3 regions of the Streptomyces flavusporus genome follow, and region 3 is predicted to be linked to each of the others. Evidence: riboswitches for the same ligand, from Rfam matches in the RefSeq annotation. Region 3 holds a riboswitch; each other region holds the start of a gene.

Region 1 (9,373 bases), 120 kb from region 3:
TGCCGACGCTGAAGATGGACGCGGTCACCGACTTCGCCTCGCGCGGCGACGGCCCGGTCTTCGCGGGCTCACTCTTCCCGTTCGTCTTCATCACCATCGCCTGCGGTGCGCTCTCCGGCTTCCATTCGCTGATCTCCTCCGGTACGACGCCGAAGATGATCCAGAAGGAGACGCAGGTCAGGATGATCGGCTACGGCTCCATGCTGATGGAGTCGTCGGTCGCCGTGATGGCGCTGGTCGCGGCCAGCGTCATCGACCCGGGCCTGTACTTCGCGATGAACGCGCCCTCCGGGGTCATCGGCACGACGGTCGAGAACGCCTCGCAGGTGGTGGGCAGTTGGGGCTACCAGATCTCCCCGGCCGACCTCGCCAAGGCGGCGGAGAGCGTCGAGGAGTCGACCCTGCTGTCCCGCACCGGCGGTGCGCCCACCCTCGCCGTCGGCGTCTCGCAGATCTTCTCCGAGGTGACCGGCGGAGGCCTCAAGGCGTTCTGGTATCACTTCGCGATCATGTTCGAGGCGCTGTTCATCCTGACCGCACTGGACGCCGGCACCCGCGTGGGCCGCTTCATGCTGCAGGACACCCTCGGCAACATCTACCGCCCGTTCAAGAACGTCAGCTGGAAGCCGGGTCTGGTCATCACCAGCGCGATCGTCTGCGGCATGTGGGGCTACTTCCTCTGGGTGGGCGTCCACGAACCGCTCGGCGGCATCAACCAGCTGTTCCCGATCTTCGGCATCTCCAACCAGCTGCTGGCGGCGGTCGCCCTCGCCGTCTGCACCACCCTCCTGGTGAAGTCCGGCCGCCTCAAGTGGGCCTGGATCACCGGCATTCCGCTCGCCTGGGACGCCACGGTCACCCTGACCGCCAGCTGGCAGAAGGTGTTCTCCAGCGACCCGAGGGTCGGCTTCTTCAAGCAGCGTCAGGTGTTCCAGGACGCCATCGACCGGGGGGAGATCCTGCCGCCGGCCAAGACCATGGACGACATGCACACCGTCGTCACCAACTCCACGGTGGACGGCGTCCTGTCCGCCGTACTCGCCCTGCTGATCGTCGTGGTGATCGTGGACGCGACCCGGGTCTGTATCCGGCACATCCGGCGCCCCGCGCTGTCCACGCTGAGCGAGGCGCCGTACGTCGAGTCGAAGATCGTCGCGCCGGCCGGGCTGTTCCCCACCCGGGAGGAGAAGGAGGAGGAGCGCCATGCGGCCTTCGGTGCTGCTGCGCCGCGTGATTAGCGGGGTGCACTGGTACGTGCGGGAGCTGACCGACGAGTCGGCCTACGACCGCTATGTGGCGCACGCCCGCAAGGATCATCCGGAGGCGGAGGTGCCGTCCCGGCGCGAGTTCGAGCGAATGCGGACAGACCGGCAGGAAAAGGACCCAAGGCAGGGGTTCCGCTGCTGCTGAGTACCGATATCTGAACAGGGGCTTCCGGATGTGCGACACCGTGACCTACATTGCCTGCGCATTGCACCAGGTGATCAGTGAGGGGACGGAGCCGCCAGATGTCACAAGCCCCAGAAGTGAACAGAGCGGCGGTGGTGACGCCCGTGCGCGTCATCATCGCCCTCTGCCTCATAGCGCCCTTTGTGGCGATGCTGTGGGTCGGTTCGTACGCCAAGACCGACCCGGCCTTCCTCGGCATCCCGTTCTTCTACTGGTACCAGATGGCCTGGGTGGTCATCTCCACGGTCCTGACGATGATCGCGTACCAGCTGTGGCAGCGTGACCAGCGCGCCCGCAAGTCCGAGAGGGGTGCCGGGTCATGAAGGACGGCGTGAACGGCGTCGCACTCGCCGTCTTCATCCTCTTCTTCGTCGCCGTGACGGTCATGGGCTTCCTGGCCTCACGCTGGCGCAAGGCGGAGAACGAGCACAGCCTCGACGAATGGGGTCTGGGTGGCCGGTCGTTCGGCACCTGGATCACCTGGTTCCTGCTCGGCGGTGACCTCTACACCGCCTATACGTTCGTGGCGGTCCCGGCGGCGATCTACGCGGCGGGCGCGGCCGGCTTCTTCGCCGTGCCCTACACGATCCTCATCTACCCGATGATGTTCGTCTTCCTGCCACGGCTGTGGTCGGTCTCGCACAAGCACGGCTACGTCACCACCTCGGACTTCGTCCGCGGCCGCTTCGGCTCCAAGGGCCTGTCGCTGGCGGTGGCGGTGACCGGCATCCTCGCCACGATGCCGTACATCGCGCTCCAGCTGGTCGGCATCCAGGCCGTGCTGGACGTCCTGGGCGTCGGCGGCGGCGAGAACACGCACTGGTTCATCAAGGACCTGCCGCTGCTGATCGCCTTCGGTGTGCTGGCCGCCTACACGTACTCGTCGGGTCTGCGCGCGCCGGCCCTGATCGCGTTCGTGAAGGACTCGCTGATCTACCTCGTCATCGCCGTCGCGATCATCTACATCCCGATCAAGCTGGGCGGCTTCGACGACATCTTCGCCGCGGCGAGCGACAAGTACACCGAGGCGGGCGCGGGCGGGCTCGTACCGACCGACGGCTCGCAGTGGACGTACGCCACCCTGGCGCTGGGCTCGGCGCTCGCGCTGTTCATGTACCCGCACAGCGTGACGGCCGTGCTGTCCAGCCGCAGCCGGGACGTCATCCGCCGCAACTCCACGATCCTGCCGCTGTACTCGCTGATGCTCGGTCTGCTCGGTCTGCTCGGTTTCATGGCGATCGCGGCCGGCATCAAGGTGGAGAACGGCCAGCTGGCGATCCCCCAGCTCTTCGAGAACATGTTCCCGGACTGGTTCACGGGCGTCGCCTTCGCGGCGATCGGCATCGGCGCGCTGGTGCCGGCGGCGATCATGTCGATCGCGGCGGCCAACCTCTTCACCCGGAACATCTACAAGGACTTCCTGAAGCCGGACGCCACGCCCGCACAGGAGACCAAGGTCTCCAAGCTGGTGTCCCTGCTGGTGAAGGTGGGCGCGCTGATCTTCGTCCTCGGCATGGACAAGACCGTCGCGATCAACTTCCAGCTCCTGGGCGGCATCTGGATCCTGCAGACCTTCCCGGCCCTGGTCGGCGGCCTGTTCACCCGCTGGTTCCACCGCTGGGCACTGCTCGCCGGCTGGGCGGTCGGCATGATCTACGGCACGGCCGCCGCGTACGGCGTGGCCTCGCCGACGCAGAAGCACTTCGGCGGCTCGTCGGCGGAGATCCCGGGGATCGGGGAGATCGGGTACATCGGCCTGACGGCGTTCGTCCTGAACCTGGTCGTGACGGTGGTCCTCACCTTCGCCCTGAAGGCCGCCAAGGCCCCGGAGGGCATCGACGAGACGAGCCCGGAGGACTACACGGGGGAGGCGGGCGACCCCGGAGTCAAGGCGGAACTGCCGCCGGCAACGGCGGGGGCAAGCCACTGACGCAGGGGAGCTGTCCAAACTAAGGGGCGCGGGGCTGTATCGACATGCGGCTCCGCCGCGTGGGCGCGAACACCCCCACAACCCGCAGCGGGCCGCCGACATCAAGAACCACGGCGGCCCGCTGTCGTACCTGACGACATCACTCTCCTCACCTACCAGTTGACGCTCTGAAACCAGCAGGACACAACATCTGGGGGTGCTCCGCGAGCCCGGCACAAGATGTATGCTCATGCTCGCTGTCGCCGCAGGGGAATCCGGTGCGAATCCGGAACTGTCCCGCAACGGTGTACTCGTACACGTATGCCCGCATGCCGTCGTACGAGAGTCAGTCCGAGGACCTGCCGACAGTGCGCCCGGCCATCCGGCCCGGGTGCCATGACGTCCGGGCCTCGTGGAATGGGCCGGTGGACGCGACGCCGTGTGCGCTCGTGAGCTGCCCCCTGCCCTCCGCAAGGCCCCGTGCCGAGCGAGGGAGAGCCCCACGTGACCATCGCGCCAGCCGAACCGGCTTCAGCCTCAGTGCCTCCGGTCGAGAGCGACGGTCCGGGAGCCGCGCTGCTGCGGACCCTGACCGAGCTGACCGCCGACCTCCCCGACGCCGACCCCGGACGGGTCGCCGCCGCCGCGCTGCGCGGCCGGTCTGCTCGGGGGGCCTTCGACGAGGTCAACGCAGAGCTGCGCGAGCTGGCCACGGAGGCGGCCGCCGGCCTCATCTCCGAGGACCCCGCCTACTCCCGGCTGGCCGCCCGCCTGCTGACGATCAGCATCGCCGCCGAGACCGCCTCCCAGGGCGTCACGTCCTTCACCGAGTCCGTCGCCGTCGGACACCGCGAGGGCCTGATCGCCGACCGCACCGCCGAGTTCGTGCGCATCCACGCCGACCGCCTCGACGCTCTCGTCGACCCCGAAGCCGACGACCGCTTCGGCTACTTCGGCCTGCGCACCCTGCACAGCCGCTATCTCCTCCGGCACCCCCACACGCGCAAGGTCGTCGAGACGCCCCAGCACTTCCTGCTGCGCGTCGCCGCCGGCCTCGCCGAGGACGACACGCCCCGGTCCGTCGACGAAGTCGCCGCGCTCTACAGGCTCATGAGCCACCTCGACTACCTCCCGTCCTCCCCCACGCTCTTCAACTCCGGTACGCGGCACCCCCAGATGTCGTCCTGCTACCTCCTGGACTCCCCCAAGGACGAGCTGGACTCCATCTACGACCGCTACCACCAGGTCGCCCGCCTCTCCAAGCACGCCGGCGGCATCGGCATCGCGTACTCCCGCATCCGCTCCCGCGGCTCCCTGATCCGCGGCACGAACGGCCACTCCAACGGCATCGTCCCGTTCCTGAAGACCCTCGACGCCTCGGTCGCCGCGGTGAACCAGGGCGGGCGGCGCAAGGGTGCGGCGGCGGTCTACCTGGAGACCTGGCACTCCGACATCGAGGAGTTCCTGGAGCTGCGTGACAACACCGGCGAGGACGCCCGGCGCACCCACAACCTGAACCTCGCGCACTGGATCCCGGACGAGTTCATGCGCCGGGTCGACACCGACGAGCAGTGGTCGCTGTTCTCGCCGTCCGACGTGCCCGAGCTGGTCGACCTGTGGGGCGAGGAGTTCGACGCGGCGTACCGCAGGGCGGAGGCAGCAGGCCTCGCCAAGAAGACCATCCCGGCCCGTGACCTCTACGGCCGGATGATGCGCACCCTCGCGCAGACCGGCAACGGCTGGATGACCTTCAAGGACGCCGCCAACCGCACCGCCAACCAGACCGCCGAGCCGGGTCACGTGGTCCACTCCTCCAACCTCTGCACGGAGATCCTGGAGGTCACCGACGACGGGGAGACGGCGGTCTGCAACCTGGGGTCGGTCAACCTGGGCGCCTTCGCCGACCCGGCGACCGGCGGCATCGACTGGGAGCGGCTGGACGCCACCGTCCGTACCGCCGTCACCTTCCTCGACCGCGTCGTGGACATCAACTTCTACCCGACCGAGCAGGCGGGCCGGTCCAACGCCAAGTGGCGTCCGGTCGGCCTCGGCGCGATGGGCCTGCAGGACGTCTTCTTCAAGCTGCGCCTGCCCTTCGACTCACCCGAGGCCAAGGCCCTTTCCACCCGCATCGCCGAGCGCATCATGCTCGCCGCGTACGAGGCCTCCGCCGACCTCGCCGAGCGCAACGGCCCGCTGCCGGCCTGGCAGAAGACCCGTACCGCGAAGGGTGTTCTGCACCCCGACCACTACGGCGTCGAGCCGGCCTGGCCGGAGCGCTGGGCGGCGCTGCGGGCGCGTATCGCCGAAACGGGCATGCGCAACTCCCTGCTCCTGGCCATCGCGCCGACCGCCACGATCGCCTCGATCGCCGGTGTGTACGAATGTATCGAGCCGCAGGTGTCGAACCTCTTCAAGCGCGAGACGCTGTCCGGCGAGTTCCTCCAGGTCAACTCGTACCTGGTGCAGGACCTCAAGGACCTCGGCGTCTGGGACGCCCGCACCCGTGAGGCGCTGCGTGAGGCGAACGGCTCGGTGCAGGACTTCGCCTGGATCCCCGAGGACGTACGGCGGCTCTACCGCACGGCGTGGGAGATCCCGCAGCGCGGCCTGATCGACATGGCGGCCGCCCGCACGCCGTTCCTGGACCAGTCCCAGTCGCTGAACCTGTTCATGGAGACGCCGACCATCGGCAAGCTCTCCTCGATGTACGCGTACGCCTGGAAGCAGGGCCTGAAGACCACGTACTACCTCCGCTCCCGCCCGGCGACCCGCATCGCCCGCGCGGCGCAAGCCACCACCCCCGTACAGCAGCCGGTCCCCGACGAGGCGGTCGCCTGCTCCCTGGAAAACCCCGAGTCCTGCGAGGCCTGTCAGTGATGTCCACCCGTAACCAGAATCTCCTCGACCCGGGCTTCGAGCTGACCCTGCGCCCCATGCGCTACCCGGACTTCTACGAGCGCTACCGGGACGCCATCAAGAACACCTGGACCGTGGAGGAGGTCGACCTCCATTCGGATGTGTCAGATCTCGCCAAACTGTCACATGGTGAGCAGCACCTGATCGGCCGTCTGGTCGCCTTCTTCGCGACGGGCGACTCGATCGTGGCCAACAACCTGGTGCTGACGCTCTACAAGCACATCAACTCCCCCGAGGCCCGGCTGTACCTGAGCCGTCAGCTCTTCGAGGAGGCCGTCCACGTCCAGTTCTACTTGACGCTGCTGGACACCTACCTCCCCGACCCGGAGGACCGCGCGGCGGCCTTCGCGGCGGTCGAGAACATCCCCTCCATCCGCGAGAAGGCCGAGTTCTGCTTCAAGTGGATGGACTCGGTGGAGTCGATCGACCGTCTGGAGACACAGGCCGACCGTCGCCGCTTCCTGCTCAACCTGATCTGCTTCGCCGCGTGCATCGAGGGCCTGTTCTTCTACGGCGCCTTCGCATACGTCTACTGGTTCCGCAGCCGGGGCCTGCTGCACGGCCTGGCCACCGGCACCAACTGGGTGTTCCGTGACGAGACGATGCACATGAGCTTCGCCTTCGACGTCGTGGACACCGTCCGCAAGGAGGAGCCGGAGCTGTTCGACGACGCGCTCCAGCAGCAGGTCACCGACATGCTGCGGGAGGCCGTCGAGGCCGAGCTGCAGTTCGCGCGCGACCTGTGCGGTGACGGCCTCCCGGGCATGAACACCGACTCGATGCGGCAGTACCTCGAGTGCGTCGCCGACCAGCGCCTCACGCGCCTCGGCTTCGCCCCGGTGTACGGCTCCGAGAACCCCTTCTCCTTCATGGAGCTGCAGGGGGTTCAGGAGCTCACCAACTTCTTCGAGCGGCGTCCCTCGGCGTACCAGGTGGCGGTGGAGGGCACCGTCGACCTGGACGAGGACTTCTGATCCTCCTTCTCCCTGTGGTGGTCCTGGGCCTCCCTGAGCTGTCGGTCGACGCGCCGGTCGTGGGCGATGCCGATCAGTGAGGGGAGGACCATGATCGCGAAGAGTGCGAGGACGGCCAGCATTCCGATCAGGGCTTCGATCTGGTTCGTGTTCATGGACACCACTGTCGCGCCGGATACTCCTTACCAACAGTGGCAGGTCTGCCGTAGACCATCGAATTACTGCCACTCCTGAGGCACACTGGGGGCATGCTGCAGAACGTGGCCGCCGTCCTCGTCGACGGCGTGAACCCCTTCGAACTCGGCGTCATCTGCGAGGTCTTCGGTATCGACCGCAGCGACGACGGACTGCCCGTGTACGACTTCGCGGTCGCCTCGGCCGAGGGGCCGGTGCTGCACTCCAACGCCGGCTTCTCGATGCAGGTCGAGCACGGGCTGGAGCGTCTGGAGACGGCCGACCTGATCGCCGTACCGGCCGGTGCGTGCTACGAGTCCAGGAGCTTCCCGCCCGAGCTGCTCGACGCCCTGAGCCGGGCCGTGGACCGGGGTGCGCGGGTGCTGAGCGTGTGCTCCGGCGTCTTCGTACTGGGCGCCGCGGGGCTGCTGGACGAGCGGCGCTGTGCTGTGCACTGGCGGCACGCGGCCGAGCTGTCCCTGCAGTATCCGCGGGCGATCGTCGAACCGGACGTGCTCTACGTCGACGAGGACCCGGTGATCACCTCGGCCGGCACCGCCGCCGGCATCGACGCCTGTCTGCACATCGTGCGCAAGGAGCAGGGTCCGGAGGTCGCCAACCGGATCGCTCGGCGGATGGTCGTGCCGCCGCACCGCGACGGGGGCCAGGCCCAGTACATCGAGCGGCCGCTGCCCGCCTCCGAGTGCGACACGGTCGCCGAGGTGCTGGTGTGGATGGAGCGCAACCTCGACCAGGAGGTGACCGTCGAGCAGCTCGCCGCCCGCGCCCTGATGTCCCCGCGCACCTTCGCCCGCCGCTTCCAGCAGGAGACGGGGACGACTCCGTACCGCTGGATCCTGCGCCAACGGGTGCTGCTGGCCCAGCGGTTGCTGGAGGCGACGGACGAGACGGTGGACGCGATCGCGGGCCGCACGGGGTTCGGGAACGCGGCCGCGCTGCGCCATCAGTTCGTACGGGCGCTGGGGACGACCCCGAACGCCTACCGGCGCACGTTCAGAGGGCCCGAGGCCGCCTGAACGCGCGCCCGGCCGTCACCTCGGCACCGGCCTGAGCAGCAGCTTGTGCGGGCGCAGCGTGATGCCCACCCGGGTAGTGTCGTTGGACCCGGCCACCTGCTCGAAGCGGTACCTGGTCGCCACCGCCGCCGTGATCAGCGACAGCTGGGCCATCGAGAAGTGGTCGCTCGGGCACTTGCGGTTGCCCACGCTGAACGGGCTCATGGCGTATTTCGGCACGTCCTTGACGCGTTCCGGAAGCCACCGGTCGGGGTCGAACTTCAGGTTGTCCGCATACGAACGCGGATCGCGCTGGATCGCATACGGGCTGTAGATGATGTCCGCCCCGGCCGGAATGCGATAGCCGCCGAGTTCCGTGTCGGTGACCGCGCGGCGCGTCAGTATCCATACGGCCGGACGCAAACGCATCGCCTCGACGACGACATTGTTCGTGTGCGTGAGCCCCCGGACGTCCTCGAATGCGACGGGCCGCCCGCCGGTCACGGATTCAACTTCGTCCCGGACCTTGTCCGCGTGTTCCGGATGCTCGGCGAGCACCTGGAGCAGCCACATGATCGTGGATGCCACCGTTTCGCTTCCGGGAGTGAGTATCGCGACGACCTGGTCGTGGATCTCCTGTTCCCCGATGGGGTCGCCATTGTCGTCCTTCGCCTCCAGCAACGCCGTCAGCAAATCGTCCGGCTTTTGACCGGATGCCCGACGCTCGGCCACGATCTCGTCGACCAGGAGATGCAAATCGGCCAGCGCCCGGTTGAATTCCCGGTTGGCGGGGAGCGGCAGTTTGTACAGCGGTCCGAGCGGGATGACCATGCGTTGGTACATACCGCGGAACACGGTGGCGAGCGCGACGCACAGCCGCTCGGCCCGCTCGTCCATGTACTCGCCGCGCAGCAGGCACCGGGCCGCGATGC
Region 2 (9,373 bases), 4.3 Mb from region 3:
TCGGGGGTGGCGGAGTCGCCGACGTACGCCTCGGGGCTCGCGCCCGTCAGGTGCCGGACCATGGCGACCATGCCGCCGTGGTACTGGAAGTAGTCGTCGGCGTCGACGAGGTCGTGCTCACGCGTGTCGACGTTCTTCGCCGCCACCGCGATCCGCCTGAACGCCGTCTCCATGTCCCCGCGCGCCGCCCGCCCGTCGAGCCCGCGCCCGTAGGCGTAGCCGCCCCACACCGCGTACACCTCGGCGAGGTCGGCGTCGGATCGCCAGTTGCGGGCGTCGATGAGGGGGAGCAACCCCGCCCCATAGGCCCCCGGCTTCGACCCGAAGACACGGGCGGTCGCGCGCCGCCGGTCACCGTGCTCGGCGGTGTCCTCGTCGGCGTGGGCGCGGACGTAGTTCCGGTCGGCGGGCTCGTCCAGCTCGGCCACCGCCCGTACCGCGTCGTCGATGAGCCCGACGACATGCGGGAACGCGTCCCGGAAGAAGCCGGAGATGCGGACCGTGACGTCGATGCGGGGGCGGCCGAGTTCGGCGAGCGGGACGATCTCGAAGCCGGTGACGCGCCTCGACGCGTCGTCCCACACCGGGCGGCAGCCCAGCAGCGCGAGGATCTCGGCGATGTCGTCGCCCTGGGTGCGCATCGCGGACGTGCCCCACACCGTCAGGCCGACGGACTTCGGGTACTCGCCGGTGTCCTGCAGATACCGCTGCACGAGCGAGTCGGCGAGCGACTGGCCGACCTCCCAGCTGAGCCTGGAGGGAATGGCCTTGGGGTCGACGGAGTAGAAGTTGCGGCCGGTCGGCAGGACGTTGACGAGCCCGCGGGTGGGGGAGCCCGACGGGCCCGCCGGGACGTAACCGCCGTCGAGGGCCTTGAGGATGTGACCGATCTCGTCGGTGGTACGGGCGAGCCGGGGGACGACCTCGGTACAGGCGAACTCCAGCACCGAGACGGCGTCCGGGAGTTCGGTGCCGAGCACCTCCCGTACGAGAGCGGTGCTCTCGGAAGCCGCCCAGCCGCGGGACTCCATCCCCTCCGCGATCCGCCGGCACAGCTGCTCCAGCAGGTCGATCGCGTCGGCGGCCGTACGGGACGGCCCCTCCACCAGATCCGTCAGTTCGACCGGCACCTTCACCGGAGCCCCCGGCTCGGCGAGCAACTCCTTCTCGACCAGGCCGAAGTGGAGCGCGAGCGAGGCCCGCAGCCCCGGCAGCGCGTTCGCCTGCCCGCCCCACACCTGCGAGGCGCGCAGCACGGCCAGCACGAGGTTCACCCGCGGCTCACCGACCGGGCCGCCGCCGAGGATGTGCAGTCCGTCCCGGATCTGCACGTCCTTGATCTCGCACAGATAGCCGTCGATGTGCATGACGAACTCGTCGAACTCTTCGTCGTCCGGCTGCTCGTCGACATGCAGGTCGTGGTGCAGCTCGGCCGCCTTGACCAGCGTCCAGATCTGGGCGCGTACGGCCGGGGCCTTGGCCGGGTCCAGGTCGGAGACGAGCGCGTACTCGTCGAGCAGCTGCTCCAGCTTGGCCAGGTCGCCGTACGTGTCGGCGCGCGCCATCGGCGGCACGAGGTGGTCGACGACGGTGGCGTGGCCGCGGCGCTTGGCCTGGGTGCCCTCGCCGGGGTCGTTGACGATGAACGGGTAGATCAACGGCAGATCCCCGAGGACCGCGTCCGGCGCGCACCTGCCGCTGAGCCCGAGCCCCTTGCCCGGCAGCCACTCCATCGTGCCGTGCTTGCCCATGTGCACGATCGCGTCGGCCTGGAAGGTGTTCTCCAGCCAGCGGTAGGCCGCCATGTAGTGGTGGGACGGCGGCATGTCCGGGTCGTGGTAGATCGCGATCGGGTTCTCGCCGAAGCCGCGCGGCGGCTGGATCATGACGACGACGTTCCCGAACCGGAGCGAGGCGAGGACGATGTCGTCCCCGTCGACGTACAGCGAACCCGGCGGCTCGCCCCACGCCTCCAGCATCCCGTCCCTGAGCTCCGGGTCGAGCTTGTCGAACCACGCCCGGTAGTCGGCGAGCGGCACGCGCGCGGGCGCGGCGGCCAGCTGATCCTCGGTCAGCCACTCGACGTCATGGCCGCCTGCCTCGATGAGCCGGTGGATCAGCTCGTCGCCGTTGTCCGGGTATTCGGTGAGGCGGTAGCCGGCAGCCTTGAGGGCGTCCAGGACTCGTACGGCGGATGCGGGCGTGTCCAGGCCGACCGCGTTCCCCACGCGCGAGTGCTTGGTCGGATACGCGGTGAAGACGAGCGCGAGCTTCTTGTCCGCGTTGGCCTTGTGCTTCAACTGCGCATGCCGTACGGCGACACCCGCGACCCGCGCCGCCCGCTCCGGGTCGGCGACGTACACCGGCACGTCGTCCGGCCCCTGCTCCTTGAAGGAGAACGGCACGGTGATCAGCCGCCCGTCGAACTCCGGGATCGCCACCTGCATCGCCGCGTCCATGGGGGACAGGGCGGCATCCGACTCCTCCCAGGCACTCCTGGACGACGTCAGGCAAAGTCCTTGCAGCACAGGGACGTTGAGATCGGCCAGCGCCCCGATGTCCCACGCCTCCTCGTCGCCCCCCGCCGACGCCTGGGAGGCATGCGTACCGCCGGCGGCGAGGACGGTGGCGACCAGGGCGTCGGCCCGGCCGAGCAGCTCGTACAACCCGGCGTCCGCGCCGCGCAGCGAACCGCAGTACACCGGAAGGGCGTTGGCCCCCTTCGCCTCGATCGCCTCGCACAGCGTGTCCACGAAAGCGGTGTTGCCGCTCAGTTCGTGGGCCCGGTAGAAGAGCACACCGACGGTCGGACGGCCGTCCAGGACCGCGCGCGAGCCATGAACCCCGTACTCCGGCATCTTCTGCGGCTCGACGAAGCCCTCACCCGTGAGCAGAACGGTGTCGGACAGGAACCGCGCCAGCTCGGTCAGGTTGGCGGGCCCGCCCTCGACGAGGTAGCGCAGCGCCTGAGCCACGACACCGGCCGGCACCGACGACTCGGCCATCAGCTCGGCGTCCGGCACGGCCTCACCGCCGAGCAGGACGGTCGGGATCCCGGACGCCTTCAGCGCGGCCAGGCCCTCCTCCCAGGCGCGCTTGCCACCCAGCAGTCGTACGACGGCGATGTCGGCGCCCTCGACCAGCCCCGGCAGCTCCTCCCGGACATCCACCCGGGTCGGGTTGCCGATCCGGTAGGCGGCTTCGGAGGCACGCGCCGCCAGCAGATCGGTGTCGGCGGTCGACAACAACAACACAGTGCTCATGTGGGCGCTCCCGGTGGAATGAAAGGCAGTCCTTGCGGCGCGCCCGACTCGATGAGCCGCCACAGCGCGTCCGTGTCCGCGTGCTGTTCGATCAGGTCGCCCAGCCGGTCGAGTTGCTCCTCGCGCAGCGCGGCGAACGAGGTGTCGGGCGCCGGCACGAAACGGCGGCCCGCGGCGGCGGCCACCTCGCGCAGGAACGCCCGCCGGAAACCGTCCGACTCCAGCGAGCCGTGCCAGTGCGTGCCCCAGATCTGCCCGACCCGGCAGCCGTCCAGGAAGGGCTCTCCGCCTACGACGTCGGCGACCCCGTGGTGGATCTCGTATCCCTCGACGGGCTCGCCGAGCGCCTCGCCGACGGGCCGGGTGAGGGTCTTCTCCCGTGCGAACCGCACGCGCACGGGCAGCAGTCCGAGCCCGTCCACATGGCCCACGCGCGACTCGACCTCGTCCTCGATGTGCTCACCGAGGATCTGGAAACCGCCGCAGATTCCGAGGACGGGCCGTCCTTCCACGGCCCTGCGGGCGAGGGCGTCCGCGAGGCCGCGCTCCCGCAGCCACTCCAGGGCCCGGACCGTCCCCCGGGTGCCGGGCACCACGACGAGGTCCGCGTCCGCGAGTTCCTCCGCCCGGTCCACGAACCGCACCACGACCCCCGGTTCGGCCGCCAGTGCGTCCACGTCCGTGAAGTTGGACATCAACGGGACGGCGCAGACGGCGACCCGGAGGATGTCCTCGCCGACGGGGGAGGACACCTCGGACTCCCGGACGGAACCCCGCAGCGACACCCTCCCCCACTCTCGGCTTCGCTCGAGCGGGGGGACCCCCATCCCGTCCTCCTCATCGATACCGAGGCCGTGCCGGTACGGCAGGACACCGTACGTACGTCGCCCGGTGAGCCCGTGGAGCATCTCCAGCCCCGGCTCGAGCAGCGACACATCGCCGCGGAACTTGTTGACGAGGAAGCCGGCGACCAACTCCTGGTCCTCGCGCGAGAGCAGCGCGACCGTGCCGAAGAACGAGGCGAAGACGCCCCCGCGGTCGATGTCGCCGACGACGAGCACGGGCAGTCGCGCGTTCCGGGCGATCCCCATGTTCACGATGTCGGTCCGGCGCAGATTGATCTCGGCGGGACTGCCCGCCCCCTCACAGATCACCGCGTCATACGTGCCCCGCAACTCGGCGAGGCACTCCAGCACCGTCCCGAGCAGCCGCTCCTGCCGCCCGCCGTGGTAGCCGCGCGCACTCATCTCGCCCACGGGCCTGCCCATGAGGACGACCTGACTGCTGCGGTCACTGCCCGGCTTGAGCAGCACGGGATTCATCAGCGCGGTCGGCTCCACGCGGCACGCCTGCGCCTGCATGGCCTGCGCCCGCCCGATCTCGGCACCCTCGCGCGTGACGAACGAGTTCAGCGACATGTTCTGCGCCTTGAAGGGCGCCACCTTCACGCCTTGGCGCACCAGCCACCGGCAGATCCCGGCGGTGACGACGCTCTTGCCGGCGTCGGAGGTGGTGCCGGCGACCAGCAGACCCCCACCACTCATGACATACGCCCCCTTGTCAGCAGCCGCCCGGCGACACAGACGCCGAGTGCGAGCAGTCCGACGCGCCGGGACAGCCGTACCGCCCGCTCCACGTCGGTGACCCGGACGGCGCGCCCCGCCGACGCGTTGAGCACGGGCCGGCGCTCGACCCGGCCCCCGTAGGACAGGGTCCCGCCCAGCCGTACCCCGAGCGCCCCCGCGAACGAGGCCTCCACCGGCCCGGCGTTGGGGCTCGGATGCCGGTCGGCGTCCGCGCGCCAGGCCCGCACGGCTCCCCGCGGATCGGGACCGGCCACCGCGGCGAGTACGGCGGTCAGCCGGGCGCCCGGCCACCCGGCGAGGTCGTCGAGGCGTGCGGAAGCCCACCCGTACCGCAGGTACTTGGGCGACCTGTGCCCGACCATGGCGTCGAGGGTGTTCACGGCCCGGAACCCGAGCAGCCCCGGCACCCCGCCGACGGCCCCCCACACCAGCGCCCCGACGACCGCGTCGGAGGTGTTCTCGGCCACCGACTCCACGACCGCCCGGGCGATCCCGTCCGCGTCGAGCGCCTGCGGATCCCGCCCGCACAGATGCGGCAGCCGCGCCCGCGCACCCTCCACATCACCGGCCTGCAGGGCACGGCCGATGGCCCGGGCCTCGCGAGCCAGCGACGTCCCGCCCACGACCGCCCAGGTGGCGACGCCGGTGAGGGCCACGGAGGCGGCGGGAGACGACCGTACGAGACGCGAGGCCGCGGTCCCGAGCGCCACCGCCGAGCCCGCACACACGACGGCATGCAGCGCACCCCACCCGCGGTGATCCCGCCACAGCACCCGCTCGACCCCACCGGCGGCCCGCCCGAACGCGGCGACCGGATGCCCCCGGCGCGGATCACCGAGGAGGAGATCGCCGAGGAGACCGAGAGCGGCGCCGTACGCGAAGACGCGATCGGCACGCATCGGCTCAGCCGATCGCGGGGTCGGGCAGAACCCGGGTACTGAACCTCAACCTCGAACGGCAGCCGAGCATCGCGATATGTCCTCACTCAGGGTGTCCACGCCCTGGTTCGACGAGACCGGCGGTGAGAGTTCCTGGCTCCCGGGGAGTTCCTTCCCCGGTCACAGTGGCGGGACCGCGCCGGATTCACACCGGGCTTCCTCTCCTGCCGCCGTACATGGCCCCGGAAGTCCACCACGGGGCCGGAAGGGGCGTCAACTTGCCTGTGACCTGCGGTGCTGGAGTGTGCTGAGGCCCACACACCGACGCGCCGGGCGGTACGGGATTTCCCGTACCGCCCGGCGCGTCGGTCAAGTCGGGCTCAGGCCACGATCAGATAGATCCCGTACGCCACCGCCGCCGCACATGCCGCGAAGGCGGCGTACGCCCCCGCGACGGCGAGCGCGGCCGAGTCGCCCTGCGCCGCCGCGCGCTCCCGGCGGGACAGGCCCGCGATGCCGAGGGTGAACAGGCCCACGAGGGCCACGGTGGCCACGAGGCTGACGCCGAAGACGGAGCCGAGGGCCGCCCAGTCGATCTTCATGCTGCTTCTGCTTCCTTCGTACCTGGGGGGTCAGACGGCGGCCCGGGAAGGCGCCTGGTCCGCGGATGTGGGCTGCGCGGGGATCGTGGCCGTCAGGCCCTCGGCCGCGCCGGGCGGGGGAGTGGCCACGGCGGCCATCGCGGTCGTCACGACATCGGCCGGTTCCTCCGCCGTGTCGTTGACGTTCGTGTGGTCGACGACCTCGCGCCGGGAGAGCTTCCAGATCGCGGCGCTGGAGGCGACCAGGAAGACGGCGACGAGCGCGGTGCCCCACGAGCCGAAGCCGGTCACCCACTCCGCGACGGCAGCGACCAGCGCGGCGGCCGGCAGGGTCAGGCCCCAGGCGACGAACATGCGGGTGGCGGTGGACCAGCGCACGACCCCACCCTTGCGGCCGAGACCCGCACCCATCACCGCACCGGAGACCGAGTGCGTGGTGGACAGCGAGAAGCCCAGGTGGGAGGAGGCCAGGATGACCGTCGCGGCGCTGGTCTGCGCGGCGAAGCCCTGCTGCGGCTGGAGGTCGGTCAGGCCCTTGCCCATGGTGCGGATGATGCGCCAGCCGCCGAGGTAGGTGCCGAGCGCGATGGCCAGGCCCGCCGAGAGGATGACCCACATCGGCGGGTCGGAGTCGGGGGCGAGGGAGCCGCCCGCGACCAGGGCGAGGGTGATGATGCCCATGGTCTTCTGCGCGTCGTTGGTGCCGTGGGCGAGGGAGACGAGGCCGGCGGAGGCGATCTGGCCGGCGCGGTAACCCTTCGCGGCGGCCTTGCCGTCGGCCTTCCTGCCGAGCGTGTACGTCAGCCGGGTGGCGAGCATGGCCGCGATGCCCGCGACCAGCGGGGCGGCGACCGCCGGTATCAGCACCTTGGTGACGAGGACATCGCCGTGCACGGCGCCCACGCCGGCCGAGGCGACGGTGGCGCCGATCAGACCGCCCATGAGGGCGTGCGAGGAGGACGACGGGAGGCCTACGAGCCAGGTCGCCAGGTTCCACAGGATCGCGCCGACGAGTGCGGCGAAGATGACCTCGGGACGTATGCCGCTCTCGTCGACCAGCCCCTTGGAGATCGTGTTGGCGACTTCCACCGAGAGGAAGGCGCCGACCAGGTTGAGGACGGCGGACATGGCCACCGCGACCTTGGGTCTGAGGGCACCGGTGGAGATGGTGGTTGCCATCGCGTTCGCGGTGTCGTGGAAACCGTTCGTGAAATCGAACGCGAGTGCGGTTACCACCACAATCGCGAGGATCAGCGAGATGCCTTCCATTTACCCAGGCAATCGTTCGAGGTCATTGGCTGGACGAACGTACGTAACCCAAGTGAACGAAAGGTGAACTGAGGGGGGCTCCCTGGTGTCTCAAGGTGGGGGCCGCCGTCCGGTCAGGGATCGACGGCCCCGTGGTGCCCGGTTACGAGCCCTTTGCGAACTTCCTCAACTGGGTCGTCGAGCCGTTGAAGAGATTCTGGTCACCCGGCAGGCTGCCACTGTTGTCGTACTGCCAGAGCGTCCAGAACGACCACCCGGCCGGGAGTGTTCCCGCGCTCGCGGAGTCGTAGCGCGCTATCCACAGTGCGTGATTGCCAGCGAAGGCGCGACTGCTGCCCGTGCAGGTGTTCCACCAGTGGGTGGTGGTGTAGATCACGGGGCGGCGGCCGGTGAGCCGCTTCACCTCGTCGCTGAAGGCCTTGATCCAGCTGACCATCTTCGTCTTGCTCAGGCCGTAGCACTTGTGCTTCTTGTCGTACGGGTTGTACTCGATGTCGAGCGCGGGGGGCAGCGTCCAGCCGTCCCCGCGCCAGGCGCCGCCGTTGCGGACGAAGTGCGCCGCCTGGGCCTTGCCCGACGACTTGTTCGGCAGTGCGAAGTGGTACGCACCGCGTATCAGGCCTGCGTTCCGCGCGCCGTTGTACTGCTGGCTGAAGTACGGGTTGCGGTACGTGGTGGACTCGGTCGCCTTGACGTAGACGAACCGGGCGCCCTTCGACTTCGCGCTCTGCCAGTTGACGTTCTTCTGATGGGACGAGACGTCGTGCCCCTTCGGCTTGCTCGCCGCACTGGCCGGAATCTCGGCCAGTGCGGTCCCCCCGATCGCGAGGGCCGCCACCGACGCCGCGACGAGGCGGCTGCGATGGCGGAACGGTTTGCGGTCACGGGCCATGTTTCCCCCCGGAATGGCAACGTGCATGACAAATCCCCCCAGAGAGTACGGGAAGATCGTTGAATGCTCATCGATCTCCGGCCAAGTAGGGGTGAAGGGGGATCTGTGCTGATATGCACCCTTCCGGACGTGCCGCTTCCGCCCTACAGTGCCCCGACGCGGCAACCGCCCGACGGCCTCCCTGGCAGGATCACGACATGGCGGAAAAGCGGCGGGACCAGCGGGACGTCCGGGGCGGCCGGGAGGGCGCACAGGAAGTGGGGGAGCAGCGGATGAGCGGTGTGCGGGACGAGGAGTTCCGGGCCTGGCAGGCGCTCGTGGCGACGGCTCGCCGGACCGTGGCCGACGGACTGGTCGTCGGTACGTCCGGCAATGTGTCCGTGCGCGTCCGGGACACGGTCCTGGTCACACCGTCGGGCGTCCCCTACGACCGGCTGACGCCGGACGACCTGACCGCCGTCGACCTCGACGGACGGCAGGTGCGCGGCACGCTCGTCCCGACGAGCGAACTGCCCATGCATCTCGCCGTGTACCGCACCACCGACGCCCGAGCTGTCGTCCACACCCACGCCGTGCACGCCACCGCCGTCTCGACGCTCGTCCGCGAGCTCCCCGCGATCCACTACATGGCCGGCGCGCTCGGCGGGCCCGTCCGGGTTGCCCCCTATGCGACGTACGGCACCGAGGAGTTGGCCGAGAACATGCTGCACGCCCTCGCCGACCGCTCCGGCTGCCTCCTCCAGAACCACGGCACCCTCACCTACGGCGCCACCCTCGACCAGGCCTACGACCGCACCGCCCAGCTGGAGTGGATGTGCCACCTCTGGCTGACCGCCTCCTCGGTCCCCGGCCTGACCCCGACCCTCCTGTCCGACGACCAGCT
Region 3 (9,373 bases):
GCCATCAGTGGCCACCCATTCCCGGCATCTCGTCGGTCTCCGGGTCCGTGCCCGTGCCCGTGCCCGGGTCGTCCTCGACGCCGTTGCTCGTGCCGGAGGGGCGCATGCCGGGCGCGACCGGTCCGGCTGCGGATCCGACGGCGTACGACACCGTGAAGACCAGGGCGAGAAGCAGGAGGAAACCGCACAGGGCGGGCGGTGGCGCCAGTCTTCGCAGCGCCTGGACGCCCGCTCCTGGGGAGGTTTGCTGTGGTTGTTCCATCACCGGCCTCCTGACCTGTACCGGTTACAGAGGTCGGGCCTGGTGAGGGGCGGGTTCCCGGCCGATTCTGTGGCCTGCGTCACACACGAGTCCCGGGTGGTCGCGGTCACATCCGGACGTAATACGGAGTCCGCCCGGGCTTCAAGGGTGAACGGGCGAGGACAAGGTCACAGCCCGGTCCTCTGCTGCTCAGGTGTCCACCTGGCCTACCATCCGAGCCATGACGGTCCTGCCCGACGACGGGCTCACCCTGGCCGCCGAGTTCTCCGACGCGACCCGTGAACAGTGGCAACGCCTCGTGGCGGGCGTCCTGCTCAAGTCGGGCAAGGAAGTCGGGGGCGCTGCGGCCGAGGACGCCCTGTCCACCACGCTCGAGGACGGACTGCGCGTCCGCCCCCTGTACACCGGCCACGACACCGCGCCCGAGTCCGGCCTGCCCGGCTTCGCACCCTTTGTGCGCGGCAGCCGCGCCGAGGGCAACACGGTCGGCGGCTGGGACGTACGACAGCGGCACACGACACCCGACACCGACGCGGTCCTCGCGGACCTGGAGAACGGCGTCACGTCGCTGTGGCTGGCCGTCGGCGAGGGCGGCATCCCGGTGGCGTCGCTCGGCCGGGTCCTCGACGGCGTGTATCTCGACCTGGCGCCCGTCGCCCTGGACGCCGGGGCCGAGGTCGAGTCCGCCGCGCGGGAGTTGCTGCGGCTGTACGAGGAGCGGGGCGTCGGCAGGGATGCGGCGCGCGGCACCCTGGGCGCCGACCCGCTGGGGTTCGAGGCCCGGACCGGGCAGCCGTTCGACTTCGCGCCGGTGGCCGGACTTGCCCTGCGGTGCGCCGAGGAGTATCCGGGGCTGCGGGCGCTGACCGTGGACGCGCTGCCGTACCACGAGGCCGGTGGCTCGGCCGCGCAGGAGCTGGGCGCGTCACTGGCGACCGGTGTCGCCTATCTGCGGGAGCTGACCGGGGCAGGGCTGAGCGTCGGGCAGGCCTGCGCACAGCTGGAGTTCCGGTACGCGGCCACCGCCGACCAGTTCCTGACGATCGCCAAACTGCGGGCGGCGCGCCGGCTGTGGGCACGGGTGGCCGAGGTGTGCGGAGCCCCTGGTGCACAGGTCCAGCACGTCGTGACCTCGCCGGTGATGATGACGCGCCGCGACCCGTGGGTGAACATGCTGCGCACCACCGTCGCCGCGCTGGCCGCCGGGGCGGGCGGCGCCGACGCCGTCACCGTGCTGCCCTTCGACCACGCGCTCGGTCTGCCGGACGCGTTCGCGCGGCGCATCGCCCGCAACACCTCCACGATCCTCATCGAGGAGTCGCACCTGTCCCGGGTGATCGACCCGGCGGGCGGCTCCTGGTACGTGGAACGGCTCACCGACGAACTCGCCCACGCGGGCTGGGAGTTCTTCCAGGGCATCGAGCGGACCGGTGGGCTCGCGGCCGCCCTGCGCTCGGGCCGTCTCGGGCAGGACCTGGCCGACACCTGGGCGGCACGTACCGACAAGCTCGCCAAGCGGCGCGAACCGGTCACCGGTGTCAGCGAGTTCCCGCACCTCGCCGAGCGGCCGGTGGAGCGTACGCCCGCTCCCGCGGCCCCCTCCGGCGGGCTGCCGCGTGTGCGGCGCGACGAGGCGTACGAGGCACTGCGCGCCCGTTCCGACGCCCATCTCGCGGCGACCGGCAGCCGCCCGCGGATCTACCTCGCCGCCCTGGGCCCCGCCGCCGCGCACACCGCACGCCTCACCTTCGCCTCCAACCTGTTCCAGGCCGGCGGCATCGAGCCGGTCACCGAGGGCACCTTCGAGGACAGCGGCGCCACCGAGGCCTGCCTGTGCTCCAGCGACGCGCTGTACGAGGAGCAGGCCGCGCAGGCCGCCGAGGACCTGCGGAAGGCGGGCGCCCGCCATGTGTTCCTGGCCGGGCGTCCCGGTCAGTACAGCGGTGTCGACGCCTACGTCTTCGCGGGCTGCGACGCCGTTGCCGTGCTCTCCGCCACCCTCGATCGCATGGGAGTGTCCTGATGGGAGGAATCCCCGACTTCACCGGAGTCGAGCTGGGGACCCCGGCCGCCGAAGGGGGCGCCGACGAGTGGCGCACGGCCGTGAAGAAGGCAACCGGCGACGACGACCTGCTCTGGGAGACCCCGGAGGGCATCACCGTCAAACCGCTGTACACCGGGCAGGACCTGGAGGGCCTGGACTTCCTGGACACCTACCCGGGTATCGCCCCGTACCTGCGCGGCCCGTACCCGACGATGTACGTCAACCAGCCCTGGACGATCCGCCAGTACGCGGGCTTCTCCACGGCGGAGGAGTCCAACGCCTTCTACCGGCGCAACCTGGCGGCCGGTCAGAAGGGTCTGTCGGTCGCCTTCGACCTGCCGACGCACCGCGGCTACGACAGCGACCACCCGCGGGTGACCGGTGACGTCGGCATGGCGGGCGTGGCGATCGACTCGATCTACGACATGCGGCAGCTGTTCGACGGGATTCCGCTGGACAGGATGACCGTGTCGATGACGATGAACGGCGCCGTGCTGCCGGTGCTCGCGCTGTACATCGTGGCGGCGGAGGAACAGGGCGTACCGCCCGAGAAGTTGGCCGGGACCATCCAGAACGACATCCTCAAGGAGTTCATGGTCCGCAACACGTACATCTATCCACCGAAGCCGTCGATGCGGATCATCTCCGACATCTTCGCCTTCACCTCGCAGCGGATGCCCCGCTACAACTCCATCTCCATCTCCGGCTACCACATCCAGGAGGCCGGCGCGACGGCCGACCTGGAGCTGGCGTACACCCTCGCCGACGGCGTGGAGTACCTCCGGGCCGGGCGGGAGGCCGGGCTGGACGTGGACGCGTTCGCGCCGCGGCTGTCCTTCTTCTGGGCGATCGGCATGAACTTCTTCATGGAGATCGCCAAGCTGCGGGCGGCCCGCCTGCTGTGGGCGAAGCTGGTCAAGCAGTTCGACCCGAAGAACGCCAAGTCGCTGTCCCTGCGCACCCATTCGCAGACCTCCGGCTGGTCGCTGACCGCGCAGGACGTGTTCAACAACGTGACCCGGACGTGCGTGGAGGCGATGGCCGCCACGCAGGGCCACACCCAGTCGCTGCACACCAACGCCCTCGACGAGGCCCTCGCCCTGCCCACCGACTTCTCCGCGCGGATCGCCCGCAACACCCAGCTGCTCATCCAGCAGGAGTCGGGCACGACCCGGGTGATCGACCCCTGGGGCGGCAGCGCCTACGTGGAGAAGCTGACGTACGACCTGGCCCGCCGCGCCTGGCAGCACATCCAGGAGGTCGAGCAGGCGGGCGGCATGGCGCAGGCCATCGACGCGGGCATTCCGAAGCTGCGCGTGGAGGAGGCGGCGGCGCGCACGCAGGCCCGGATCGACTCCGGGCGGCAGCCGGTGATCGGCGTGAACAAGTACCGGGTGGACACCGATGAGCAGATCGAGGTCCTCAAGGTCGACAACTCCTCCGTGCGCGCCCAGCAGATCGAGAAGCTGCGGCGGCTGCGCGAGGAGCGCGACGAGACCGCCTGCCGGGACGCGCTGGACGCGCTGACCCGGGCCGCGGGCGGCGACGGCAACCTGCTGGAGCTGGCGGTGCACGCGGCCCGCGCCAAGGCGACCGTCGGGGAGATCTCCGACGCCCTGGAGAAGGTGTACGGACGGCACGCGAGCCAGATCCGTACGATCTCCGGCGTGTACCGAGGCGAAGCCGGCGAGTCCCCGTCCGTCGACCGCACCCGCGCGCTCGTGGACTCCTTCGAGGAGGCCGAGGGCCGCCGCCCGCGCATCCTGGTCGCCAAGATGGGCCAGGACGGCCACGACCGCGGCCAGAAGGTGATCGCCACCGCGTTCGCCGACCTCGGCTTCGACGTGGACGTCGGCCCGCTGTTCCAGACGCCCGCCGAGGTCGCCCGGCAGGCGGTGGAGGCGGACGTGCACATCGTGGGCGTCTCCTCGCTGGCCGCCGGCCACCTCACGCTCGTACCGGCGCTGCGCGAGGAGCTGGCGGCGGAGGGGCGCGCGGACATCATGATCGTGGTGGGCGGAGTGATCCCGCCGCAGGACGTGCCGACCCTGCTGGAGATGGGCGCGGCGGCCGTGTTCCCGCCGGGGACGGTGATCCCGGACGCGGCACACGACCTTCTGCGGCGGCTGGCGGCCGGCCTCGGACACGAGCTGTGATCGATCTCGACGCGTATGTGAAGGGCGTGCTCGACGGGAAGCGGGCGACGGTGGCCCGGGCCATCACCCTCGTCGAGTCCACCCGGCCCCAGCACCGGGCGCTGGCGCAGGAGTTGCTGACCGAGCTGCTGCCGCACAGCGGGAAGGCGCGGCGGATCGGGGTCAGCGGGGTGCCCGGCGTGGGCAAGTCGACGTTCATCGACGCGTTCGGCACCCTGCTCACCTCGCTCGGCCACCGGGTCGCCGTGCTCGCCGTCGACCCGTCGTCGAGCCGTACGGGCGGCTCGATCCTGGGCGACAAGACGCGGATGGAGCGCCTGGCGGTCGACCCGGCGGCGTTCATCCGCCCCTCCCCCACCGCCGGCACGCTCGGCGGCGTCGCCAAGGCGACCCGCGAGTCGATCGTGGTGATGGAGGCCGCGGGCTACGACGTGGTGCTGGTGGAGACGGTCGGCGTCGGCCAGTCGGAGACCGCGGTGGCCAACATGGTCGACTCCTTCCTGCTGCTGACCCTGGCCCGCACCGGCGACCAGCTGCAGGGCATCAAGAAGGGCGTCCTGGAGCTGGCGGACGTGATCGCCGTGAACAAGGCGGACGGCCCGCACGAGCGCGACGCCCGCGCCGCGGCACGGGAGTTGTCGGGCGCCCTGCGCCTCATGCACGGCAAGGACGCCGCCTGGACCCCGCCCGTCCTGCACTGCAGCGCCCGTGAGTCGACCGGCCTGGACACCGTGTGGGAGCGCCTGGAGCAGCACCGCACCCTCCTGGACTCCACCGGTCGGCTCGCCGCCAAGCGCCGCGACCAGCAGGTCGACTGGACCTGGAGCATGGTCCGCGACGAACTGCTGGGCCGCCTGCACGCGGACCCGGCGGTACGGGCCCTCGCACCGGAACTCGAACAGCGGGTCAGGGACGGGCAGTTGACGGCCACGCTCGCGGCGGAGCGGCTGCTCGACGCCTTCGAGGGGGCCGGCGACGGCGCGTCCCGCGGGGCGTGAGCGGGCGTCCGTCGCCCGCACGCCTCCCGGGGTGCGCTTGTCTCCACCCCTGACCGAGCACTACTGTCACCACGCCTTGGTGCACGGGAAATCCGGTGAAAAACCGGTGCGGCCCTCGCCACTGTGATCGGGAAGTCCGGCTCCGGCCCTCGCGGGCAGCCACTGGGTCCTTGTGACCCGGGAAGGCGGAGCACGGGCGGTGGTACCCGTCAGCCAGGAGACCGGCCAAGGCACGTCAACCATCCACGAGGTGCTGGAGAGGGTCTGCTGAGCCATGCACATAGCCGAGGGTTTTCTGCCTCCTGCGCACGCGGTCGCCTGGGGCGCCGCGTCCGCGCCGTTCGTCGTCCACGGAGTCCGGTCACTCACCCGTGAGGTCAGGGAGCACCCCGAGAGCACACTGCTCCTCGGTGCCTCCGGAGCCTTCACCTTCGTCCTGTCGGCCCTGAAACTGCCCTCGGTGACCGGGAGTTGCTCCCATCCCACCGGCACCGGGCTGGGCGCGATCCTGTTCCGGCCGCCGGTCATGGCGGTGCTGGGCACCATCACCCTGCTCTTCCAGGCGCTGCTGCTCGCGCACGGCGGCCTGACCACGCTGGGCGCCAACGTCTTCTCCATGGCGATCGTCGGGCCGTGGGCCGGGTACGGCGTGTACCGGCTGCTGCGCCGGTACGACGTGCCGCTGATGGGCGCCGTGTTCTGCGGCGCGTTCGTCGCCGACCTGTCCACGTACTGCGTCACCAGCGTGCAGCTGGCGCTCGCCTTCCCCGACCCGGGCAGCGGATTCCTGGGCGCGCTCGGCAAGTTCGGCTCCATCTTCGCCGTCACCCAGATCCCGCTCGCGGTGAGCGAGGGGCTGCTCACGGTGCTGGTGATGCGTCTGCTGGTGCAGTCGAGCCGGGGTGAGCTGACCCGGCTCGGTGTCCTCCTCACCAAGAAGGCCGGCCCCGAGGCGGTGGCCCGATGAGCCGGAACGCGAAGATCAACTCCCTGTTGCTGCTTCTCGTCGCCGCGCTGGCGGTGCTGCCGCTGGCTCTCGGTCTCGGCGACGACGAGGAGGAGCCGTTCACGGGCGCCGACGGGCAGGCGGAGAAGGCCGTCACCGAGATCGAGCCGGACTACGAGCCCTGGTTCTCGCCCCTGTACGAGCCGCCTTCCGGCGAGATCGAGTCGGCGTTGTTCTCACTGCAGGCGGCCATCGGCGCGGGTGTCCTCGCCTACTACTTCGGGCTGCGGCGCGGGCGTCGGCAGGGCGAGAAGCGGGCGCTGGAGCGGCAGGGCGCCGACGGCGCCGACGAGCAGGTCTGAGTGCTGCCCATCGACGCGGCGGCGCACAGCAGCCGCTGGCGCCGCCGCCACCCCGTGGACAAGGCCGTGCTCGGGCTGGGTCTCACCCTGCTCGCGATCTCGCTGCCGCCCTGGCCGGGCGCCGCCCTGGTCCTGGTGACGGCGCTCGTGGCGCTGCTCGGTCCGGCGGGCGTGCCCCGGCGTCGTCTGTGGCGGGCGTACCGGGTGCCGCTGGGCTTCTGCGTGATCGGAGCGGCCACCCTGCTCGTGCAGGTCGGCGGCCCGGGCGGGTTCGTGTCCCTGGCCGACGAGGGCCCGGTGCGCGCCGGGGAACTGCTGCTGCGCACCTCGGCCGCCTCGCTCGGCGTGCTGCTGTTCGCGTTCACCACCCCGATGTCCGATCTGCTGCCGCGGCTGGTGCAGGCCGGGGTACCGGCGCCGGTCGTCGACGTGGCGCTGGTGACGTACCGCATGAGCTTCCTGCTGCTCGACTCCGTGCGCCGGATCCGGGAGGCGCAGGCCGCCCGGCTCGGCCACACCACGCGGACCGCGACCTGGCGTTCCCTGGCCGGGCTCGGCGCGACCGCCTTCGTGCGGGCCTTCGACCGGGCGGCGCGGCTGCAGACCGGACTCGCCGGACGCGGCTACGACGGCACCCTGCGCGTCCTGGTGCCCGAGGCCCGGGTCTCCGTCCGCTTCACGGCCGCCAGCACCGCACTGCTGGCGGCGCTGGCCGCCCTCACCTTCGTACTGGAAAGGCCGCTGTCATGAGCGAGCCCGCGCTCGTCGCCCTGCGGGGCGTGTCCTTCGCCTATGACGAGGGCCCCGTCGTGCTCGACGGCCTCGACTTCGCGGTGCCCGAGGGACGGGCGCTGGCCCTGCTCGGGCGCAACGGCAGCGGCAAGACCACGCTGATGCGGCTGCTCAGCGGCGGACTGCGGCCGCACACCGGGCAGTTGACGGTTCAGGGCCGGCCGGTGTCGTACGACCGGAAGGGCCTGACCCGGTTGCGGACCACCGTCCAGCTGGTCGTGCAGGACCCGGACGACCAGCTGTTCGCCGCGTCCGTCGCGCAGGACGTGTCCTTCGGTCCGCTGAACCTGGGGCTGTCCGACGCCGAGGTGCGCTCCCGCGTCGCCGAGGCGCTCGACGCCCTGGACATCGCCGCGCTGGCCGACCGGCCCACGCATCTCCTCTCCTACGGGCAGCGCAAACGGACCGCGATCGCCGGTGCCGTCGCCATGCGCCCGCGGGTGCTGATCCTCGACGAGCCGACCGCCGGGCTCGACCCCGACGGTCAGGAACGGCTGCTCGCCACCCTCGACGCCCTCCGTGCGCGCGGCACGACCGTGGTGATGGCGACCCATGACGTGGATCTCGCGCTGCGCTGGGCCGACGACGCGGCCCTGCTCACCCCGTCCGGCGTCCGCACGGGGCCCGCGCCCACGGCGCTGGCCCGCACGGACCTCCTCCGGCAGGCCGGGCTGCGGCTGCCGTGGGGCGTCGCGGCGGCGGAACTGCTGCGGGCGCAGGGGCTGTTGGGCGAGAGCGTCGCCGGTCCGCGGACGGCGGAGGAGCTGGCCGCCGTGACGGCGACCGGCGCCGGTCCGCGCGGCTGACGGCGGCGGCGATGATTGCGCTGTGCCCGAACGCTCGCCGGAACGCCGGTCGGTTTTCCTGGCAGGGGGACGTCAGACCGGTTGCCCGTCGTGCAGGTACAACGGGCCGCCTTGCCCGTTGAGGGCTTCCAGAGCGGCCCGCAAGCGGCGGGCGAGCCGGTTCCGCAGCCGCGTGGTTGCTTCGGCGGGTGTTACGAACGCGAGCTCGGAGAGCTCGTCGTCGTGGGGCTGCAGGGCGGCAGCCTCGGCAGTGCCGATCGTGCCGGCGTCGAAGATGAAGGCGATCTGGTCGTCCCACGGCCCATGAGGGGCGACCCAGTCGACGACGAGCAGCCTGCGCGGCTCGATGGCCAGCCCAAGCTCTTCCTTGAGCTCGCGTGTCGCGGCGATGTGAGGTGGTTCGTTCGCCTCAGCCATTCCGCCCGGCAGGTCCCAGTCCGGTTTGTACGTCGGGTTCACGAGCAGGATGCGTCCGTCGCCGTCGCGGAGGAGGACGTCCGCGGCTACGCGTTTGCGGGCCTGGGTGCGGTTGCCCTCGGCGAGGTAGGCGTTCCAGGCGTCCGGGTCTGCGGGAGTGGGCCTCATGATCGGGCGCCTCCGGGGGTGAGGATGTCAGCGAGCAGCAGCATTCTCGCCCGTCTCGCCTCGTCGAACCGTGTCAGGTAGTCGCGCACAGGTCGGTAGCTCCGGTGTGTTTCCAGGAGTCGGCGTAGCTCGTCGCTGCCGGATTGCCTCGCCGGTCGCGCAGTGCAGGCACTGAGCGGCACCAGCGTGGTCGTCGGCGAGGAGCCGTACGCGAGCCACCGTGATCAGTTCGATGACGCGCCACTGGGGCGCGACGGTGGTCGTGGCAATCGGGCTGCCCTGCTCGGCGAGCTGTATAGCCGCCCGTGTCCGGGGTGGGCGACCAGACCCCGCAGACGGATCTCATGCCGAGCGTAGGAGTTGAACAGCGAGGTGTGTTCTGTGCTGTCGAGGAGCGCGTCGGCTTCCCGCATTACCTGGTC

The links. Region 3 has a riboswitch for cobalamin ahead of ACKTSN_RS15615 (energy-coupling factor ABC transporter permease). Riboswitches for the same ligand answer to the same signal wherever they lie in the genome.
Region 1: it holds a riboswitch for cobalamin, as region 3 does, so the genes downstream of both, ACKTSN_RS16190 (ribonucleoside-diphosphate reductase subunit alpha) here and ACKTSN_RS15615 (energy-coupling factor ABC transporter permease) in region 3, are expected to answer to the same signal.
Region 2: it holds a riboswitch for cobalamin, as region 3 does, so the genes downstream of both, ACKTSN_RS35705 (cobalamin biosynthesis protein) here and ACKTSN_RS15615 (energy-coupling factor ABC transporter permease) in region 3, are expected to answer to the same signal.

Annotation. Positions count from the first base shown of each region.
Region 1 is NZ_CP176503.1:3,433,615-3,442,987, forward strand. It holds gene ACKTSN_RS16170 (carbon starvation CstA family protein) at 1-1,238, shown strand, start outside; gene ACKTSN_RS16175 (YbdD/YjiX family protein) at 1,204-1,410, shown strand; gene ACKTSN_RS16180 (DUF3311 domain-containing protein) at 1,509-1,772, shown strand; gene mctP (monocarboxylate uptake permease MctP) at 1,769-3,379, shown strand; cobalamin riboswitch at 3,603-3,739, shown strand; gene ACKTSN_RS16190 (ribonucleoside-diphosphate reductase subunit alpha) at 3,863-6,238, shown strand; gene ACKTSN_RS16195 (ribonucleotide-diphosphate reductase subunit beta) at 6,238-7,251, shown strand; gene ACKTSN_RS16200 (hypothetical protein) at 7,164-7,406, opposite strand; gene ACKTSN_RS16205 (GlxA family transcriptional regulator) at 7,500-8,462, shown strand; gene ACKTSN_RS16210 (cytochrome P450) at 8,478-9,373, opposite strand, start outside.
Region 2 is NZ_CP176503.1:7,571,809-7,581,181, forward strand. It holds gene cobN (cobaltochelatase subunit CobN) at 1-3,263, opposite strand, end outside; gene ACKTSN_RS35700 (cobyric acid synthase) at 3,260-4,807, opposite strand; gene ACKTSN_RS35705 (cobalamin biosynthesis protein) at 4,804-5,748, opposite strand; cobalamin riboswitch at 5,856-5,997, opposite strand; gene ACKTSN_RS35710 (hypothetical protein) at 6,108-6,329, opposite strand; gene ACKTSN_RS35715 (inorganic phosphate transporter) at 6,360-7,598, opposite strand; gene ACKTSN_RS35720 (lysozyme) at 7,741-8,490, opposite strand; gene ACKTSN_RS35725 (class II aldolase/adducin family protein) at 8,688-9,373, shown strand, end outside.
Region 3 is NZ_CP176503.1:3,314,814-3,324,186, forward strand. It holds gene ACKTSN_RS15590 (heavy metal translocating P-type ATPase) at 1-5, opposite strand, end outside; gene ACKTSN_RS15595 (hypothetical protein) at 5-262, opposite strand; gene ACKTSN_RS15600 (methylmalonyl-CoA mutase family protein) at 483-2,285, shown strand; gene scpA (methylmalonyl-CoA mutase) at 2,285-4,462, shown strand; gene meaB (methylmalonyl Co-A mutase-associated GTPase MeaB) at 4,459-5,460, shown strand; cobalamin riboswitch at 5,521-5,704, shown strand; gene ACKTSN_RS15615 (energy-coupling factor ABC transporter permease) at 5,735-6,427, shown strand; gene ACKTSN_RS15620 (energy-coupling factor ABC transporter substrate-binding protein) at 6,424-6,768, shown strand; gene cbiQ (cobalt ECF transporter T component CbiQ) at 6,769-7,518, shown strand; gene ACKTSN_RS15630 (energy-coupling factor ABC transporter ATP-binding protein) at 7,515-8,366, shown strand; gene ACKTSN_RS15635 (NUDIX domain-containing protein) at 8,439-8,951, opposite strand.